3 regions of the Streptomyces sp. WAC04114 genome follow, and region 2 is predicted to be linked to each of the others. Evidence: riboswitches for the same ligand, from Rfam matches in the RefSeq annotation. Region 2 holds a riboswitch; each other region holds the start of a gene.

The links. A riboswitch is a leader RNA that binds a small molecule or an ion and turns the genes downstream of it on or off. The one in region 2 is predicted to bind cyclic di-AMP.
Positions count from the first base shown of each region.
Region 1: another riboswitch for cyclic di-AMP. It lies ahead of K4G64_RS24035 (M23 family metallopeptidase); the one in region 2 lies ahead of K4G64_RS15455 (transglycosylase SLT domain-containing protein).
Region 3: another riboswitch for cyclic di-AMP. It lies ahead of K4G64_RS06870 (LysM peptidoglycan-binding domain-containing M23 family metallopeptidase); the one in region 2 lies ahead of K4G64_RS15455 (transglycosylase SLT domain-containing protein).

Region 1 is NZ_JAIGQA010000102.1:1,483-7,444, forward strand. It holds partial or broken gene K4G64_RS24020 (GNAT family N-acetyltransferase) at 1-502, opposite strand, end outside; gene K4G64_RS24025 (HPr family phosphocarrier protein) at 683-964, shown strand; gene K4G64_RS24030 (GntR family transcriptional regulator) at 1,248-1,943, opposite strand; gene K4G64_RS24035 (M23 family metallopeptidase) at 2,130-2,918, opposite strand; cyclic di-AMP (ydaO/yuaA leader) riboswitch at 2,931-3,095, opposite strand; gene K4G64_RS24040 (pitrilysin family protein) at 3,298-4,686, opposite strand; gene K4G64_RS24045 (M16 family metallopeptidase) at 4,683-5,962, opposite strand, start outside.
Region 2 is NZ_JAIGQA010000047.1:33,759-39,720, forward strand. It holds gene K4G64_RS15440 (glycosyltransferase family 2 protein) at 1-342, opposite strand, end outside; gene K4G64_RS15445 (GNAT family N-acetyltransferase) at 364-1,434, opposite strand; gene K4G64_RS15450 (HAD family hydrolase) at 1,621-2,469, shown strand; gene K4G64_RS15455 (transglycosylase SLT domain-containing protein) at 2,433-3,212, opposite strand; cyclic di-AMP (ydaO/yuaA leader) riboswitch at 3,218-3,393, opposite strand; gene K4G64_RS15460 (polyprenyl synthetase family protein) at 3,896-4,906, shown strand; gene K4G64_RS15465 (DUF2092 domain-containing protein) at 5,138-5,962, shown strand, end outside.
Region 3 is NZ_JAIGQA010000014.1:63,644-69,605, reverse strand. It holds gene K4G64_RS06880 (TetR/AcrR family transcriptional regulator) at 1-144, shown strand, start outside; gene K4G64_RS06875 (SGNH/GDSL hydrolase family protein) at 344-1,129, opposite strand; gene K4G64_RS06870 (LysM peptidoglycan-binding domain-containing M23 family metallopeptidase) at 1,386-2,300, opposite strand; cyclic di-AMP (ydaO/yuaA leader) riboswitch at 2,305-2,466, opposite strand; gene K4G64_RS06865 (alpha-galactosidase) at 2,776-4,851, opposite strand; gene K4G64_RS06860 (tyrosine-protein phosphatase) at 5,031-5,828, shown strand; gene K4G64_RS06855 (DUF6126 family protein) at 5,845-5,962, opposite strand, start outside; gene K4G64_RS06850 (helix-turn-helix domain-containing protein) at 5,961-5,962, opposite strand, start outside.

The DNA of each region.
Region 1 (5,962 bases), on a different contig from region 2:
TGTAGCCGGCGTCCGTGAACACCTTGATCATCTTGGTGTTGGCGGGCAGCACCTCGGCGGCGAACCGCCGGATGCCGCGCTCGCGGGCGACGGCGCCGATGTGTTCGAGCAGGGCGGAGGCGACTCCGCGGCCCTGGTGGGCGTCCTGCACGAGGAAGGCGACCTCGGCCTCGTCGGCGGGTGCGGACGCGGGCGTTCCGTCCGCGCCGATCCGGTCGTAGCGTACGGTGGCGATGAACTCGCCGCCGACCGTGGCCGCGAGTCCCACCCGGTCCACAAAGTCGTGGTGCGTGAAGCGGTGGACGTCCTTGGCGGACAGGCGAGGGTACGGCGCGAAGAAGCGGTAATACTTCGACTCGTCGGAGACCTGCTCATAGAAGCTGACCAGGCGATCGGCGTCATCAACGGTGATGGGCCGGATGCGCGCGGTACCCCCGTCGCGCAGCACCACGTCGGCTTCCCAGTGGGCGGGATACTCGTGCCGGTCCGGCGAGGTCTGCATGGGCCCCAGAGTACGGCTAGCGTCCGACAACGGGCGCGAGGCAGTCTGTGGAGGGCGTCAGTCGGGTCGAGGCCGCGATCCGACGGCACCCCGGGAGTGGGACGAGAGGACCGCTCCTGGTGGGCTTCACGATATGGGAAACTGGTCTAGACAACCCTGAACACCGAAGGGCAGCAACACATGGCTGAGCGCCGCGTCAACGTCGGCTGGGCCGAGGGCCTCCACGCCCGCCCCGCTTCCATCTTCGTCCGAGCCGCCACGGCCGCAGGCGTCCCGGTGACGATCGCCAAGGCTGACGGCAACCCCGTCAACGCGGCCTCCATGCTGGCCGTCCTCGGCCTCGGCGCCCAGGGGGGCGAGGAGATCGTCCTCGCCTCCGACGCCGAGGGCGCGGACGCCGCCCTGGACCGGCTCGCCAAGCTGGTCTCCGAGGGTCTCGAGGAACTGCCCGAGACCGTCTGATCCACCGAGTGCCCGATCCGGCGCACTGCGAGGGGCTCGCCCGACTCACCGGGCGGGCCCTTCGCCGTTCTCGGTCGGTGCGGTCGGGGCCCTGCCATTCCTGGTCGGCGCGGGTGGACCCCTGCCATTCACGGTCGGCGCGGGTGGGTCTTTCCCCCATTCCCGGGCGACACGATCGGACCCTTCATCCCATTACCCCTTCCACGCGGGGAGGAATTCCAAGAATCCGGGCAGCGGAAATAGCCCCCCGAGAATTGACTGCTCTTTGTATACGGCCGCCTTGTTAAAGCCGCGGGCTCGCCGTGTTTACGGGATGTTGCGAGTTCCTCACACGGCCGGCACGTTCCTCGGCGGAGCCGAACCGCAGGCGGTGCGCGCCCTTCGCACGCTCGGTGTGCAGCGCCGTGACCGCCCGCGCACGCTCGCCGTCCCCGCGCGCCACGGCGTCCACGATCGCGCCGTGCTCGGTCCAGGACTCCACCGGGCTGGCCGGCGCCTCCACGGCGTACATCCAGGCGATCTTGTGGCGGAGCTGGGTGAGCATCGAGATCAGCGCCGGGCTGCCGGAGGCTTGGGCGAGCGTCTCGTGGAACCAGCCGCCGAGAGAGCGCAGGTCGTCGCTGTTCCCGCGACGGGCCCGCTCCTGGCCCAGCCGCACCAGGCCCCGCAGGACCTTCAGATGCGCCTCGGTACGGCGCTGGGCGGCGCGGGCCGCACCGAGCGGCTCCAGCAGCATGCGCATCTCCAGCAGGTCGCCGGCCTCCTGCTCGGTGGGTTCCGCCACGCACGCGCCCGCGTGCCGGCGGGTCACCACGAAGCCCTCGGCCTCCAACGTGCGCAGCGCCTCCCGGACGGGCACCCGCGAGACGCCGTAGCGGCGTGCGAGGAGTTCCTCGGTGAGCCGGCTGCCGCGTGCGTGGACACCCGCGACGATGTCGTCCCGGATGGCCGTGCACACCGAGTGCGCGGGAATACGCATGACCGACCTCCGCTTAATCCCCGTGAAACGCCGACGAGCGACGTACGTTCCGTGACTCTATTGCAATGAGCCGGAATTTCCGACGGCAAGCGACAATCCATGGATATTTTTGGGACAGCAGGCGGTCGTAAACGCCGAAAGCCCCGGCTCGGGAGCCGGGGCTTTCGGGAAGCGGAGAGGTTCCGGTCAGAGACTCACGCCGTGCGAGCGGAGGTAGGCGACCGGGTCGATGTCCGAGCCGTACTCGGGGCTGGTGCGGGCCTCGAAGTGCAGGTGCGGGCCGGTGACGTTGCCGGTCGCGCCGGACAGGGCGATCTGCTGGCCCGGGGTGACCTGCTGGCCCACCGAGACGCCGATGGAGGACAGGTGGCCGTACTGGGTGTACGTCCCGTCGTTCATCTTGATGACGACCTGGTTGCCGTAGGAGCCGCCCCAGCCGGCCTCGACGACGGTGCCCGCGCCGACCGCGTGGACGGAGGTGCCGCTGGCGGCGTGGAAGTCGACACCGGTGTGGCTGCCGGAAGACCACAGGCCACTGCTGGCCTTGTAGCTGGTGGAGACGTACGAGCCGGAGATCGGGGCGACGAAGGTGTTCAGGCGCTTGCGCTCGGCCTCACGGGCGGCGCGCTCCTTGGCCGCTCGGGCCTTCTCGGCCGCCTCCTTGGCCCGCTCGGCCATCTCGGCGGCCTGCTTGCGGGCGGCCTCCTCGGCCTTCTGCTTGGCGGCGGCCTCATCGGCGGCGTGCCGCTGCGCGAGGGCCTGGGCGTCGATCTGCTGGGCCGCGGTGTCGCCCATGGTGACGACGGGCGTGAGACCGGTCTGCTCGGCACTGGGCTCGGCGGCGAAGGCAGCGGGGGCCGCCACGGTGCCGATCACGCCGGTGGTGGCGAGGGCCGCGACGCCCGCCGCGCGGGCGGTGGAGCGCTGCATCCTGCCGGGACGACGGTGCTTCCCGGTGGCGCGAGTGAACGCCATGTAGTGGCTGGTCCTTTCCTTCCCTCTCGCCTACCGGGTTAGCTGACGGGTTCGGAGCAGGAAGGTCTCCTACGGACTCCCTCGCGACTCGCGCGGGCGCCCGATTCACCCCAGGGACTGCGATGGGTCCCCGGCTCCCCTGGCTCGCGCCGTACGGGGACTCGGCGATGACTGTCCGGTGCCGCGGGTGCGGCGCACTGCCTGACGAACAGCCCGGATGACGCTAAGCGGCGCCACTTTCAATTCCCAAACGAATCCCGGCTTTTGTAGCGCATCCCACAGGGCAGACAGGCAACTCCCATCCCAATTCGGGCATAAAGGGGCCCTGGTGCCTTTGAAGACAACCAGGGCCCCCGCGCGCGTGCGGTGACGCGTGTCGCTACTCGGCGGCGACGACGGTGACTTCGCCGATGCCGAGGGCCTCGACCGGTGCCTTGATCTGCGCCGCGTCACCGACGAGGACGGTCACCAGACGGTCCACCGGGAAGGCGCTCACAGCCGCCGCGGTGGCCTCCACGGTGCCGGTCGCGGCGAGCTGCCGGTACAGCGTGGCCTGGTAGTCATCGGGCAGGTGCTGCTCGACCTGGTCGGCCAGCGTGCTCGCGACGGCCGCCGCCGTCTCGTACTTGAGCGGCGCCACACCCACCAGGTTCTGCACGGCGACGTCCCGCTCGGCGTCGGTCAGCCCCTCGGCGGCGAGGGTGCGCAGCACCGTCCACAGGTCCTGGAGGGCGGGGCCGGTGTTGGGCGTGTCGACGGAACCGCTGATGGCGAGCATCGCGGCGCCCGTGCCGTCCGGGGCGGACCTGAGGACCTGGCCGAACGCCCGTACGCCGTAGGTGTAGCCCTTCTCCTCGCGCAGGACGCGGTCCAGGCGGGAAGTGAGGGTGCCGCCGAGGCAGTACGTGCCGAGCACCTGCGCGGGCCACACGCGGTCGTGCCGGTCCGGCCCGATCCGGCCGATCAGCAGCTGCGTCTGGACGGCGCCGGGGCGGTCCACGATGACGACCCGGCCGGTGTCGTCGGCGGTGACCGGAGGCACGGGACGCGGCTCGGCCGAGGAGCCCGTCCAGGCACCCAGGGTGTCCCCGAGCAGGGCGTCCAGGTCGATGCCGGTGAGGTCGCCGACGACCACGACGGTGGCCGTGGCGGGGCGGACGTGCTTCTCGTAGAAGGCGCGTACGGCCGCGGAGTCGATGGCGGCGACGGTCTCCTCGCTGCCCTGCCGGGGCCGCGACATGCGCGAGTCCGCCGGGAACAGCTCCTTGGAGAGCTCCTTGGCACCGCGGCGCGAGGGGTTGGCCAGCTCGTGCGGGATCTCGTCGAGGCGGTTGTTGACCAGCCGCTCGACCTCGCTGTCGGCGAAGGCGGGCGCCCTCAGGGCGTCGGCGATCAGGCCCAGGCCCTTGGCGAGCCGGGAGGCGGGCACCTCCAGGCTGAGCCGGACACCGGGGTGGTCGGCGTGCGCGTCGAGGGTGGCGCCGGCGCGCTCCAGTTCCGCAGCGAAGTCCTCGGCGGAGTGCTTGTCGGTGCCCTCGGAGAAGGCCCGGGCCATGATCGTGGCCACACCGTCGAGTCCGGCCGGTTCGGCCTCCAGGGGGGCGTCCAGCAGCACCTCCACGGCGACGACCTGCTGGCCGGGGCGGTGGCAGCGCAGCACCGTCAGGCCGTTGCCGAGCGTGCCGCGCTCGGGGGCCGGGAAAGCCCACGGCCGGGCGTCGCCCGCCTGCGGCCGGGGGTGGAAGTCCATCGTGGCGAGCTCGGTCACTTGGCCGCCTCCTCGTTCTCGTCGGTGGCCGCGGCTGCGGTGTCGTCGGTGGTGCCGGCGTCCTCGGCGCTCTCGTCGGCGACGGGCTCGTAGACGAGCACCGCGCGGTTGTCGGGTCGCAGGCGGGCCTTGGCAACCTCCTGGACCTCCTCCGCCGTGATCTCCAGCACGCGCTGGACGGCGGTCAGGGCGAGCTGCGGGTCTCCGAAGAGCACGGCGTACCGGCACAGTTCGTCGGCGCGGCCCGCGACCGTGCCGAGCCGGTCCAGCCACTCGCGCTCCAACTGGGCCTGGGCGCGCTCCATCTCCTCGGGCGTGGGGCCCTCCTCGGCGAACCGGGCGAGCTCCTCGTCGATGGCCGCCTCGATGACCGGAACCTCCACGTCACCGGACGTCTTCACGTCCAGCCACCCCAGGGAGGGCGCACCGGCGAGCCGCAGCAGGCCGAAGCCGGCCGCCACAGCCGTACGGTCGCGGCGCACGAGCCGGTTGTAGAGGCGGGAGGACTCGCCGCCGCCGAGGACGGTGAGGGCCAGGTCGGCCGCGTCGCACGCGCGCGTACCGTCGTGCGGCAGCCGGTAGGCGGCCATCAGGGCGCGGGCCGGGACGTCCTCCTCGACGACCTCGCGCAGCTGCTCGCCGATGGTCTCCGGCAGCGATCCGTCGCGCGGGGCGGGCTTGCCGTCGTGACCGGGGATGGAGCCGAAGTACTTCTCGACCCAGGCGAGCGTCTGCTCCGGGTCGATGTCGCCGACCACGGAGAGCACGGCGTTGTTCGGCGCGTAGTAGGTGCGGAAGAACGCGCGGGCGTCCTCCAGGGTCGCCGCGTCCAGGTCGGCCATCGAGCCGATCGGGGTGTGGTGGTAGGGGTGGCCCTCCGGGTAGGCGAGGGCGGTCAGCTTCTCGAAGGCGGTGCCGTAGGGGACGTTGTCGTAGCGCTGGCGGCGCTCGTTCTTGACGACGTCCCGCTGGTTCTCCATCGACTCGTCGTCGAGTGCGGCCAGCAGCGAGCCCATGCGGTCGGCCTCCAGCCAGAGGGCGAGCTCCAGCTGGTGGGTGGGCATGGTCTCGAAGTAGTTGGTCCGCTCGAAGCTGGTCGTGCCGTTCAGCGAGCCACCCGCGCCCTGGACGAGCTCGAAGTGGCCGTTGCCCTTGACCTGCGCGGATCCCTGGAACATGAGGTGCTCGAAAAGGTGAGCCAGGCCGGTACGCCCCTTGACTTCGTGGCGCGAGCCGACGTCGTACCAGAGGCACACCGCCGCGACCGGGGTCAGGT
Region 2 (5,962 bases):
CGCCCGGGCCAGCTGCCCGGCCCGCTCCCGGGTCGCGACGACGACGGTCGTGAACGGCGGCTTCCCGGGTCCGCCCAGGACGGCCGGCCCGCACGCCGCCCGAGCCCGGTCCGCCAGCACGGCCTTCGGATAAGCCCCCTCCGGTACCCGCCCGAGCAGCGTGCCCACGGGCCGCCCGCCCCTCCTGACCAGGACGAACACCTCTCCGGTCGTCACCGGCGGACTCCCCGGGCCGGGTCTGAGCACCGCCTCGTCACCGTCGAGGTCCAGCTCGGCGACCTGCACCATCCCGATGTCCAGGAACCGCCGTATCTCCTCCTGCGCACGCGCCGAACGGGCCATGCGCCCACCCCCCTCGTGAAGTCAGGTACGGCGCAGCCGAGCCGCGCCCTTCAGCGTCCGGGCGGCCAGCGACGCGAGCCGGGGCCTGCTGCGGACGAAGCTGTGCGCGCGGCGTGCCGGTTCGCGGCTCAGCCAGTGCAGTGCCGCGCCCACCCCCGGACGGGTCACCGCACCCTCGTACACGGGCAGTTCGCCCGTCTTCAGCGCGTCCTTGTACTCGGCCGCGCCCCTGCCCAGGTCGAGCGTGCCGATGCCTTCGGCGGCCGCCGCCTCGGCCATCCGCAGGTGCAGCACCAGACCCGGCGAGAACTTCGCGAACTCCGGGTCGTAGGCCGGGAACCAGCAGGCCAGCACCGAGGCCGAACGCAGACCGAAGTGCGCGGCGACGGGCCGCTCACCGGCGTACAGCACGGACAGCGTGCCGCTGCACTCCGGCGCCCGGGTCCGGGCCAGCTGCCCGACGAGCCGGGTGATCCACTCCTGGGCGAAGCGGTCCCGGCGGCCGGTCCTGCGGTACTGCGCGGACTTCCACTCCATGAGCGTGCGCAGCGCGGCCGGATCGCGTTCGTCGAACACGAAGCGCAGCTCGCCGGCCTGCCGGCCCAGCCTGCGCTCCTTGGCCAGCGTGGTCTTCAGGAACTTCGGCGACTGCGCGCGCAGCACCGACTCGTACGTCTCGTAGCCCTTCTCCACGTCGATGACGTAGGTGGCGTACTCCTCGGCCGCGTACCGGACGAACAGCCGCTGCTCGGCCTCCAGATTGTCGAAGGCGAAGCTCGACAGCGAGCAGGCCCTCAGCAGTTCGCCCGTCTCCACGTCGAGGCCGGGCCGCAGGATCGCGCCCTGCGCGTCCGAGACGCCGAGCCCGATCGCCCGGCCCTGGCCCAACGGGCCCCGCTCGTAGGGCAGGAAGCCGGCCGGCTCCAACCCCTCGTACACCACGGCCACCCGGGCCCCGGGCCTGACCCGGCCGACGGCATCGGTGAACTCCGGCTCCATGAAAGGGTTGCGCGGTGCCTCCGAGGCGGCGCGCAGCGCACGCCAGCGCTCCCTCTCCCCTTCGCCGAGCTCCCCGGGCCCAGCCACGCGAATGCGCCCACTGCTCAACCTGACCCCCCGATCAAGTCCCCCCTGGACACTTGGAAGGTACCGCTCTATGCGGTCCCACGGGTAGGTAGCGGAGCATGTTGTTGCCAATCGGTGCAGAGGGCTTCAACCGGGCAATCGGCGTCCACCGTGCGATGAAACGAAGGGCCGCACTGTCCGTATTCTCTGATCATGGCCGCACCCATCGCATATTCACTCATCGCCACCGACCTGGACGGGACGCTGCTGCGCGGCGACGACACCCTCTCCGACCGGTCCCTTGCCGTGCTCGCGCGGGTGGCGGACGCCGGTGCCCAGCACCTCGTGGTGACGGGCCGGCCGGCGCCGAGAGTGCGGCCGCTCCTGGACGACCTCGGGTGCACGGGGCTCGCGGTGTGCGGGCAGGGCGCGCAGGTGTACGACGCCGGCGCGGACCGGCTGCTGTGGTCCATCACGCTGGACCGGGAGCTGGCCGAGACCGCCCTCGGCAAGATCGAGGCCGAGGTGGGGCAGGTGTACGCGGCGGTCGACCAGGACGGGGTCGACGGGCTCACGCTGATCGAGCCGGGGTATCTGATGCCGCACCCGACCCTGCCCGCCGTGCGGGTCGAGCGGCGCGAGGAGCTGTGGGGCGAGCCCATCAGCAAGGTGCTGCTGCGCCATCCCCATCTGTCGGACGACGAGTTGGCGGCGACGGCCCGCTCGGTGGTCGGCTCGCTGGCCACGGTGACGATGTCGGGGCCCGGCACGGTCGAGCTCCAGCCGTGCGGGATCACCAAGGCCACGGGTCTGGCGCTGGCCGCCGAGCATCTGGGGCTGCGGCCGGCGGACACCATCGCCTTCGGCGACATGCCCAACGACATCCCGATGTTCGACTGGGCCGGCCACGGCGTCGCGATGGCCAACGCCCATCCCGAACTCAAGGCCGTGGCCGACGAGGTCACCCTGTCGAACGAGGACGACGGCATCGCCGTCGTCCTCGAGCGACTGCTGGGCGGGACGGCTCAGTACGGGCCGTTGACGTTGTCGATCGAGCCGTAGCGGTCGGCCGCGTAGTTGCAGGCCGCGGTGATGTTGGCGACCGGGTCGTACGGGTCCCACGACGTGCCCTCGACGTGGTAGGCCTGGAAGGTCGGGTCGATGGTCTGGAGCAGACCCTTCGACGGGGTGCCCTTGGCGGCGTTGGAGTCCCAGTTGTTGATCGCCAGGGGGTTGCCGGACGACTCGCGCATGACGTTGCGGTGGATGCCCTCGTAGGACCCGGGGATCCCCTTCTGCGCCATGATGTCCAGCGACTCGCGGATCCACCCGTCGAGGTCGTTCGCGTAGGTCTTCGCGGACGCCTGGGTGGCCTTGGCGACGCCGCCGGCGGGCTTGGCGGCCGGCTTGGCGGGGGCGGACGACTTGGTCGCCGTCTTCTTCGCCGCGTCCGTCTTGGTGGTCTTCACCGTCAGCTTCAGACCCGGGTGGATCAGCTTCGGGTTGTCGCCGACGGCGGCGCGGTTGTCCTTGTAGAGCTGCTTCCAGCCGCCCGAGACGTCGTACGTGGCCGCGATGCGGGCGAGCGAGTCGCCCTTGACCACGGTGTACGTGAGGGACTTGGCGGGCTGGGCCGCCCGCTGCACGGACTGTGCGGCGGCGGGTGCGCTCTGGGGCTCGGCGGCGCTCGCGTGCGTGGCGCCGAGAAGCGGAAGGGTGAGTGCTGCTCCGCCGGTACCGGCGGCGACGATGCCTCGGGTCAGCGGGTTGGTTCTGGGACGACGGTGCTTGCCTCGTGCGGCCATGGCGATGTTCCTCTCCGGCGCCTGCGAGGTGAGCTGTCGGGTTCGGGCCGGGAGGTGCCCGGCCGCGTACGGCGCTGTGTGCCGTACGCGGCTTCACCCCGAGCCGGGCCGCTGTGCGGACCGGCGACTTACCTGGGTCCCCCGCTCCTGCCACGCGTGAGTGAGTCGGTTCCTGTGGGGAGTCCGGGCGGCGGCAGGATTAGGCGTCCGCCGGACAGGGCCGGAACGTATGCGAGAGCACATGTCGGGAACAAGCACCTCAGTCACATATCGCGCGGTTGACCTTGGTCGGGGGCGTTTGGGCCGCTTGATCCTTTGCGGAAGCCAAGCCTCAACTGGCTTTCGGGGGAAGGCTTTAGGGGCCGCTGTCGCGGGGAGGGAGAAAAGGGGAAGGGGTGATTCAACTCACTGATCACGAGTCCGTGGGGCAATTTCCGCCAAGGGGAATTCGCCGACTCATCGCGGCAAATCGTGCATAACTCGCTACCTCTGGGTAAGTCGATAAATATCTGTTCTTATGGGTTGATCGAAAACATAACGGTCGTGATCGGATACCACCCGGCCTGTAGCCATGGGTGCTGGCGGTGATCGAAACGTGACCGGATACGCTGACTCGAGTGAGGGCAGCGACCTATCGACAATCCGCGTAACCACCGGCAGACACAGCAGACAGGAGACCCCTCGTGACCGACGTCGGGCCGTTCGGGCTGAGCGTGCGGGACCAGGCTCTGGAGGCCGATGTCCAGGCCGGATTGGCGGCTGTCGAGGAAGGCTTGCTCGAGGCCACCAAGAGTGAGGTGCCCTTCATCACGCAGGCCGCCCAGCATCTGGTGCGGGCCGGCGGCAAGCGGTTCCGTCCGCTGCTCGTGATGCTCTCCGCCCAGTTCGGTGACCGCCATGCGCCCGGCATCGTGCCGTCGGCCGTCGTCGTGGAGCTGACCCACCTCGCCACGCTCTACCACGACGACGTCATGGACGAGGCCGCCGTGCGCCGCGGCGTCGCGAGCGCGAACACCCGCTGGGGCAACTCCGTCGCGGTCCTCACCGGCGACTTCCTCTTCGCCCGCGCCTCGCACATCCTGGCCGACCTCGGCCCGGAGGCCGTGCGGGTGCAGGCCGAGGCGTTCGAGCGCCTGGTGACCGGCCAGATCCTGGAGACGGCCGGACCGCAGGACGGCCGCGACCCCATCGAGCACTACCTGGACGTGCTGGGCGGCAAGACCGGCTCGCTGATCGCCGTGTCGTGCCGGTTCGGCGCGATGATGTCCGGCGCCGACGAGACGGTCGTGGATGTCCTGACGCAGTACGGCGAGCGGCTCGGCGTCGCCTTCCAGCTCGCGGACGACGTCCTCGACATCGCCTCCGACTCCCACGAGTCCGGCAAGACCCCCGGCACCGACCTGCGCGAGGGCATCCCCACGCTGCCGGTGCTGCGGCTGCGCGAGCGGGCGGCCCGGCTCGGGCTCGCCGAGGACATCGCCCTGTGCGAGCTGCTCGACTCCGACCTCACCGACGACGCACGGCACGCCGAGGCGCTGCGCCTGCTGCGGGCCCACCCGGCGCTGGAGCAGGCCCGGCAGGACACCGTCCGCTACACCCAGGACGCCCGTTCGGCGCTGGCATCGCTGCCGGAGTGCACCGCGAAGGCGGCGCTCCTGGAGCTGTGCGACGCGGTGGTGCACCGGGCCGGCTAGCACGTCTCCCCCGTACGACCCCTACGGGTCGGGGGAGAAGCGGCCCTTCCGTGTCATACCCCAGCAGTAGGCGGAGTTGGGCCCCGGGTCTGACGTATGTCCCCGGCCGATTTGGTCAGATGGTGAGCACGGAAAACACCACTCCTCACCTGTTCGGGTGAGAATGGCGGCTCAGGGACGAGTGCGTGGACGACACGGACAGCCGCCGCCGACCACGGAGGTAGGGCACACATGGCACCGTACGCATCCGACGACAGCACGACCGCCGGGGAGGTCGACGAGCAGCGCTCCGGGCGGCGCAAAGCCGCGCGGTACGTCGTCCCGGTCACGGTGATAGGGGTGGCGGCCGCGACGATCGGGCTGGTCCCCGCGCTCGCCGACTCCGGTGACCCCGACCTCCCGAAGATCACCGCACAGCAGCTCATCGAGAAGATCGCCAAGTCGGATGTCGAGCAGCTGTCCGGCACGGTGAAGATCAGCACCGACCTCGGTCTGCCGAACCTCGGCGGCCTGGAGTCCGGCCTGCTGTCCGGCGCCGCCGGCCAGGGCGAGGGCGGCTCCTCGGCCGACCCGACGGCCAAGCTCACCGAACTCGCCTCCGGCACGCACACCCTGCGCGTCGCCGTCGACGGCCCGGACCGGCAGAAGCTGTCGCTGCTGGAGAACGCCGCCGAATACAGCGTCATCCACAACGGCAAGGACGTCTGGGGCTACGACAGCAAGTCCAACGAGGTCTACCACGGCACGTCTTCGACGAGCCCGGAGCGCGGCAAGGACCAGCAGCCGCCCGCCACGCCGAAGGACTTCGCCGAGGAGGCCCTGAAGGCGGCCGACGACACGACCTCCGTGACCGTCGACGGCACCGCCCAGGTCGCCGGCCGCGACGCCTACAAGCTCGTCGTCGAGCCGAAGCAGTCCGGCTCGACGGTCGGCGCGATCAGCATCGCCGTGGACGCGAAGACCGGCATGCCGCTGAAGTTCACCCTGACCCCGGCGAGCGGCGGCGCGGCCGTGGTCGACGCCGGTTTCACGAAGGTCAGCTTCGCCAAGCCGGCC
Region 3 (5,962 bases), on a different contig from region 2:
TTCCGGCTCACCGCCCTTCTCGACGGTCTCGCCGTGCAGCTGACGTCCTACGCCGGCGCGGTGCCGCGAGCCCGGGCCCAGGAGTGGGTGGAGGAGGCACTGGCCCGCGAGTTGGGCCTGACGCGGGAGCGGCCGCCGCCCTGACGGCGTCGCGAAAACGGCAGCGGCCCGGCGAAGCCCGGCACCCCCCGACCACCGCAACCACCCGCACCCCCGGCCGCCGGAACCGCCGGCGCCCCGAAGCGCCTCACAGGCCCGGCTCGCCCCGGAAGCCCGGCCCAGGACGCGTGCGGGCCGTGCCGGGGGTCCCACCCGGCACGGCCCGCACGCGCAGGAGCCGCCCTTACGCCACCGACGCGATCCGCATTTTGATGTCGTCCGCCGACAGCGCCCCCTTGGCCGTCACATGGTCGCCCGACGACTCCCCGCGCAGCCGGCGCCCGATCCACGGCACCAGGAACTCCCGCGCCCAGGCGACGTTGTCGCGCCGCATGTCGAAAGCGCCGCGCGGGGGCAGCGGGGGCCACGCCTGCTCGGGGTCGGCCGGCACGTCGAGGCCGAGCACCTGGCCCGCGCGGAGCGCCACGCGCGTGTGCCCCTCGGGCGACAGGTGCAGCCGGTCGGCGTCCCAGGCCCTGCGGTCCTGCACGCTGCGCAGGGACCACAGGTCCAGGACCGGGCAGCCGTACCGGTCGGCGATGGCCCGGACGTGTCCGTTGTACGTGGCGATCTTGCCGCGCAGGTGCTTGAGCACGGGCACGCCACGGGTGTCGAACCCGGTCGTCACCATGACCGTGCCGGACACGGCGGTGAGCTGGACCAGCGCCCGTTCGAAACGCTCGGCCACCTCGTCCGGGTCGGTACCGGGCCGGATGAGGTCGTTGCCCCCGGCGCAGAACGAGACGAGGTCCGGGGCCATCTCGACGGCCCGCGGAACCTGGTCCGCCACGATCTGGTCGAGGAGCTTTCCGCGTACGGCGAGATTGGTGTACCGGAAGTCGCCCTCGGGCCTGCGGTCGGCGAGCAGGACGGCGAACCGGTCGGCCCAGCCGACGAACGCCCCGTCGGGACCGGGATCGCCGACGCCCTCGGTGAAGCTGTCCCCCAGCGCCACGTACGACCCGATCACTGCTCTGCTGTCACTCTTCGAATCGTCTGCCACAACAGCTCATGATTCACCTTCGAATGTGACCTACGCGACCGTAGGAAGGAGTTGACGGGCGGTGAGATAAGCCACTCCTAAAGTGTTCGCCAACTTCGGAATACACCGCTTGTCAGGGATGCTCCGGCTGCGGACCGGCGGCCATCCGCACACACCGAAGGCCGGACCCGGGGATCGGGGTCCGGCCTTCGGAGGCGCGTCAGGCAGGTGGTCGTGCGGTCGGTCAGCCGACGGAGACGCCGTGCGAGCGCAGGAAGGCGACCGGGTCGACGTCGGAGCCGTAGTCCGGCGTGGTGCGGATCTCGAAGTGCAGGTGCGGTCCGGTCACGTTGCCGGTCGCGCCCGACAGGCCGACCTGCTGCCCGGCCGTCACGGTCTGGCCGGCCGAGACGGAGAGCTGGGACAGGTGGGCGTACTGGGCGTAGTGGCCGTCCTTCAGCTTGATGACGACCTGGTTGCCGTACGCGCCGCCCCAGCCGGCGGAGACGACCTCGCCCGCACCGACGGCCTTGAGGGAGGTGCCGGTCGGGACGACGAAGTCGACACCGGTGTGGTAGCCGCTGGACCACATGCTGCCGGACATGCGGTACGGGGTGCCGACGGTGGCACCGTCCACCGGGAGGGCGTAGCCGCTGGAGTTGCTCGCGGCCGCGGGCTTGGCGGCGGCCGGCTTGGCGGCGGTCTCCTTCTTCGGGGCCGACTCGGCGGCGGACGGCTTCTGGGCGGAGGCCTTCGGAGCGGCCGGGGCCGAGGACTTCGGGGCGCTCGCGGCCTTCTTGCCGATCGACAGCGTCAGGCCGGGGTGGATCAGCGACGGGTCGGAGCCGACGGCGTCACGGTTGTCCGAGTAGAGCTTCTTCCAGCCCCCGCTCACGTGCTGGTCGTCGGCGATCTTCGCGAGGTAGTCACCGGCCGTCACGGTGTACGTGCGGGCACCGTTGGCCTTTTCGGCTGCCTTCTTCTCGGCGGCCGGAGCGGACTGGACGGCCTTTTCCGGAGCCGACTGAGGGGTGGCGGCGTGGGCGCCGGCGGCCCCCATGAGCGGCAGGGCGAGGGCGGCCCCGCCGGTTCCGGCGACGGCGATGGAGCGGGTGAAACGCTGGGTCTTGGGACGGCGGTGCTTACCCTTCGCGGGCATGGCGAATTCCTCTCCGTCGCCTGCGAGGTGAGCTGTCGGGTGCGAGCTGGAGATGCCCGGCCGCGCCGTGGCGCGACTTAACCCCAAGCCGTTCCGGGAACCGGAACAGGCGTCTTACCTGTGGGTCCCCCGCTCCTGCCGTACGTCGGGTCAGTGTGTGCGGACTCCGGGCGGCGGCAGGATTAGGCGTCCGTCCGGATTGGTGTGGAACGTAAGCGACCGAGACGCAATGGGACAAGCTTGCGGTTGCGCGTGACGGTGTTTTCCCTGACGTGTCGACACAAGTGCCGTCACCGAGCGTGGATTACCGATCTCCCGCATTCCTCAATGAGCCTGAATAGCGCCAGAATTACGTGAACATGGCGACAACACATCGTCACGAATATGACGATGGTCACGCACCCCGATCTCATCTCCTTTGCGATCGGGGCACGTTATCCCTTAACTGCCGAATCCCCCTATTCGGACAGAACGACTACTTCCGCTTAAGGCGGACGACCGCGGCGTCCAGATCCCCGCGCAGGCCGACGCGAAGTCCGTGGTGCAGCAGTACGGCCCCTCGGTGGACTTCGCCCGTTTCGAGGCATTCGTACGAAGCTGTCGGATCCAGGCCGCGCAGTCGGAGCGCCGGCACGGGCTCGCCGTAACGCTGCGCCTGGAGCCAGGCGAGGACGACAGTCTCGTCGCCGAGGACGTACTGCACGGCACTCACGCCGCCCTCCGGGGGACGCAGCCGGTACAGGTCGCCGCGCTGCACCACGGGCCGGATCTCCTTGTACAGCGCCACCCACTCCCGTGCCTCGGCGAGCTCCTCGTGCGTCCACCGCGTGAGGTCGCCGCCGACACCGAGCACCCCGGCCATGGCGCTGACGAACCGGAACCGCAGGGAGCTGGCCCGCCGGTTGAGCATGGCGTTCGGGCTGTCGGTGACCCAGGCGGCCATGACCCGGGCCGGGTGGATCTGGCTGAAGCCGTGCTGGATGGCGAGCCGGTCGAGCGGGTCGGTGTTGTCGGAGGTCCACACCTGGTCCGTCCGGCTCAGCACGCCGAGGTCGATCCGCCCGCCGCCACCCGAGCAGGACTCGAAGGCCACACCCGGGTGAGCGGCCCGCAGCCGGTCCAGCAGGGCGTACAGGCCGTGCACGTGGTCGACCCACAGTCGCTGCGGGTAGGGGTCGTCCGGCCAGCCGGCGTCGGTGAAGCAGCGGTTGAAGTCCCACTTGACGTAGTCGACGGGAGCACTGGAGAGAAGCCCGTGGAGCTGCTCCCAGAGGTACTCCCGGACGTCCTCGCGGGCGAGATTGAGTACGAGCTGATTGCGGAATTCCGTCCGCTTTCGTCCTGGTTGGTGCTGGACCCAGTCAGGGTGCGCGCGGTACAGGTCGCTGTCCGGGTTGACCATCTCGGGCTCGACCCAGATCCCGAACTGCATGCCCAGACCGTGCACATGGTCGGCGAGCGGCTTCAGCCCGCCCGGGAAGCGGTCGGGGTTCGGGGTCCAGTCGCCGAGCCCGGCCCGGTCGCTGGTGCGCGCCCCGAACCAGCCGTCGTCGACCACGAACAGCTCGACGCCCATGGCCGCGGCCCGCTCGGCGAGCGCCCGCTGCTGCTCCTCGGAGATGTCGAACTCGGTGGCCTCCCAGGAGTTGAACAGCACCGGCCGGTCCCGCTCGGAGTCCGGGACGACATGCGCCCGCTGATATGCGTGCCAGGCGCGGCTGGCCCCGCCGAAGCCGCCGTCGCTCCAGAGCCCGGCGAAGACGGGGGTCGTGCACGACTCCCCCGTGCCCAGTGTCAGCAGGCCCGAGTCGTCGTGGCCGGCACCGCCGGTGATCTGTACGCGCGCGTCCGGCAGCTGGGCCACGGCGATCCGCCACGACCCGGACCAGCCGAGGGCGCAGCTGTAGACCTCGCCGTGCTCCTCGGTGGCGTGGGTGTCGAGGGCGACCCACGGCAGGTGCTGGTGCGAGGTGTGGCCGCGGCGGCTGCCGATGACCTTCTCGCCGTGGGTGAGACCGGAGCGCGTCAGCCGGGACTCGGCGCCCCAGCGGCCGTGCAGCTGGGACAGCCGCCAGGCGTCGCGGTCGGGCAGGGTCCAGGTGGCGGAGTCGGCGCGCAGCAGCTCGACGGCCGGTCCTCGGTTGTCGAGGGTCACCCATCGCTCGACGACATCCGTCGAGGGGCGTATCCGGTAGTGCAGCGTGATGGCGAGGTCCCCGTCACGGAACCGGAGCCGCAGTTCGCCGTCCTCGGTGTCGTACCCCTCGTGGACCCACTCGGTGCCGCGCCTCCCGGACGTGCGCACGGACAGGGCGGGGCGGACGAAGCGGGGTCCGCCCTCGACCGGGTACTCCTCGCGTCCGTCGAGCGGGGACTCGAAGGGCCAGTAGTCCGGCAGCGGCCGGACGGCGAGGGCCTCGGCGTCTGCGAGGCCGATCCGGGGGCCCCAGTACAGATGCAGCAGTTCGTCCCGTTCGGTGACATGGACGGCGTAGCTGCCGGCCGGCCCGGAGAGCACCCATGTACGTCCGTCTTCGGAGATGTCCAGCATCGCGCCCTCACAGATTCGAACAAGCCCGATCAGGTGCGACCAGGCGGCAACATCATCAAGGGCTGTGGGGGCTCCGGGCAACGCCTGTGGACAACTCATTGCCCCAGGCAGGCATGTCGTATCGTCGAGTCGTGCCCGCCGACGAGCCGCGGCGGCGGCGCCGAAGGGGAGGAGCCCTCGTGACACAGCAGGTCCCGTCGACCGAGCCCGAGCTGGCCGGAGTGCGCAACTTCCGTGATGTGGGCGGACTTCCGACCGTGGACGGACGGCGGGTGCGCCAGGGAGTGCTGTTCCGCAGTGGCCACCTCGCCCACGCGACCGGTCAGGACGCCGCCTTCCTGACCACGCTGGGCCTGCACACGATCTTCGACTTCCGCAACGCGGCCGACCAGAAGCTCGAGGGTCCGGACGTCGAGCTGCCCGGCGTGCGCAATGTGAACCTGCCGCTGAGCGACCCCGCCGACGGCGCGGAGTTCTGGAAGATGGTCCGCGACGGCGACCTGGACCAGCTGCGCGCGATCCTCTCGGACGGCAAGGGCGCGGGCCGCATGATCGCCTCGTACCGCACGATCATCAAGCACCGCACCGACGAGCACTCCCGGGTGCTGCACGCGCTCGCGCAGGACAGCGTTCCCGCGCTGATGCACTGCGCGGCGGGCAAGGACCGCGCGGGTCTGTCCGTGGCGGTGACGCTGCTGGCGCTGGGCGTCGAGCGCGAGGCGATCGTGGAGGACTACCTGAAGTCGAACGCCAAGCACCGCCGGTACAAGGTGCACCGCAGCAGCTCCGCGGCCTCGGCCTACTCCCCCGAGGTCATGGAGCTGCTCAGTCCCCTGTTCGACGCGCGCGCCGAGTACCTGACGGCGGCGTTCGACACCATCGAGGAGACCTGGGGCGGCGTCGACCCCTACCTGGAGAAGGGGCTGAAGCTCACCCCGGAGACCCGGGAGCGGCTGCGCGAGCGGCTCCTCGACTGAGACGCCGGGACACGGGCTACTTCGCGCCGAGCTCGAAGAGCAGGTACACGAACGCGGCGAAGATGTGGCCGGCGATGAGGTAGACGAACAGCCTCACCCACAGGGCGCGGGGAAACTTCTCCTCCATGTTGCTC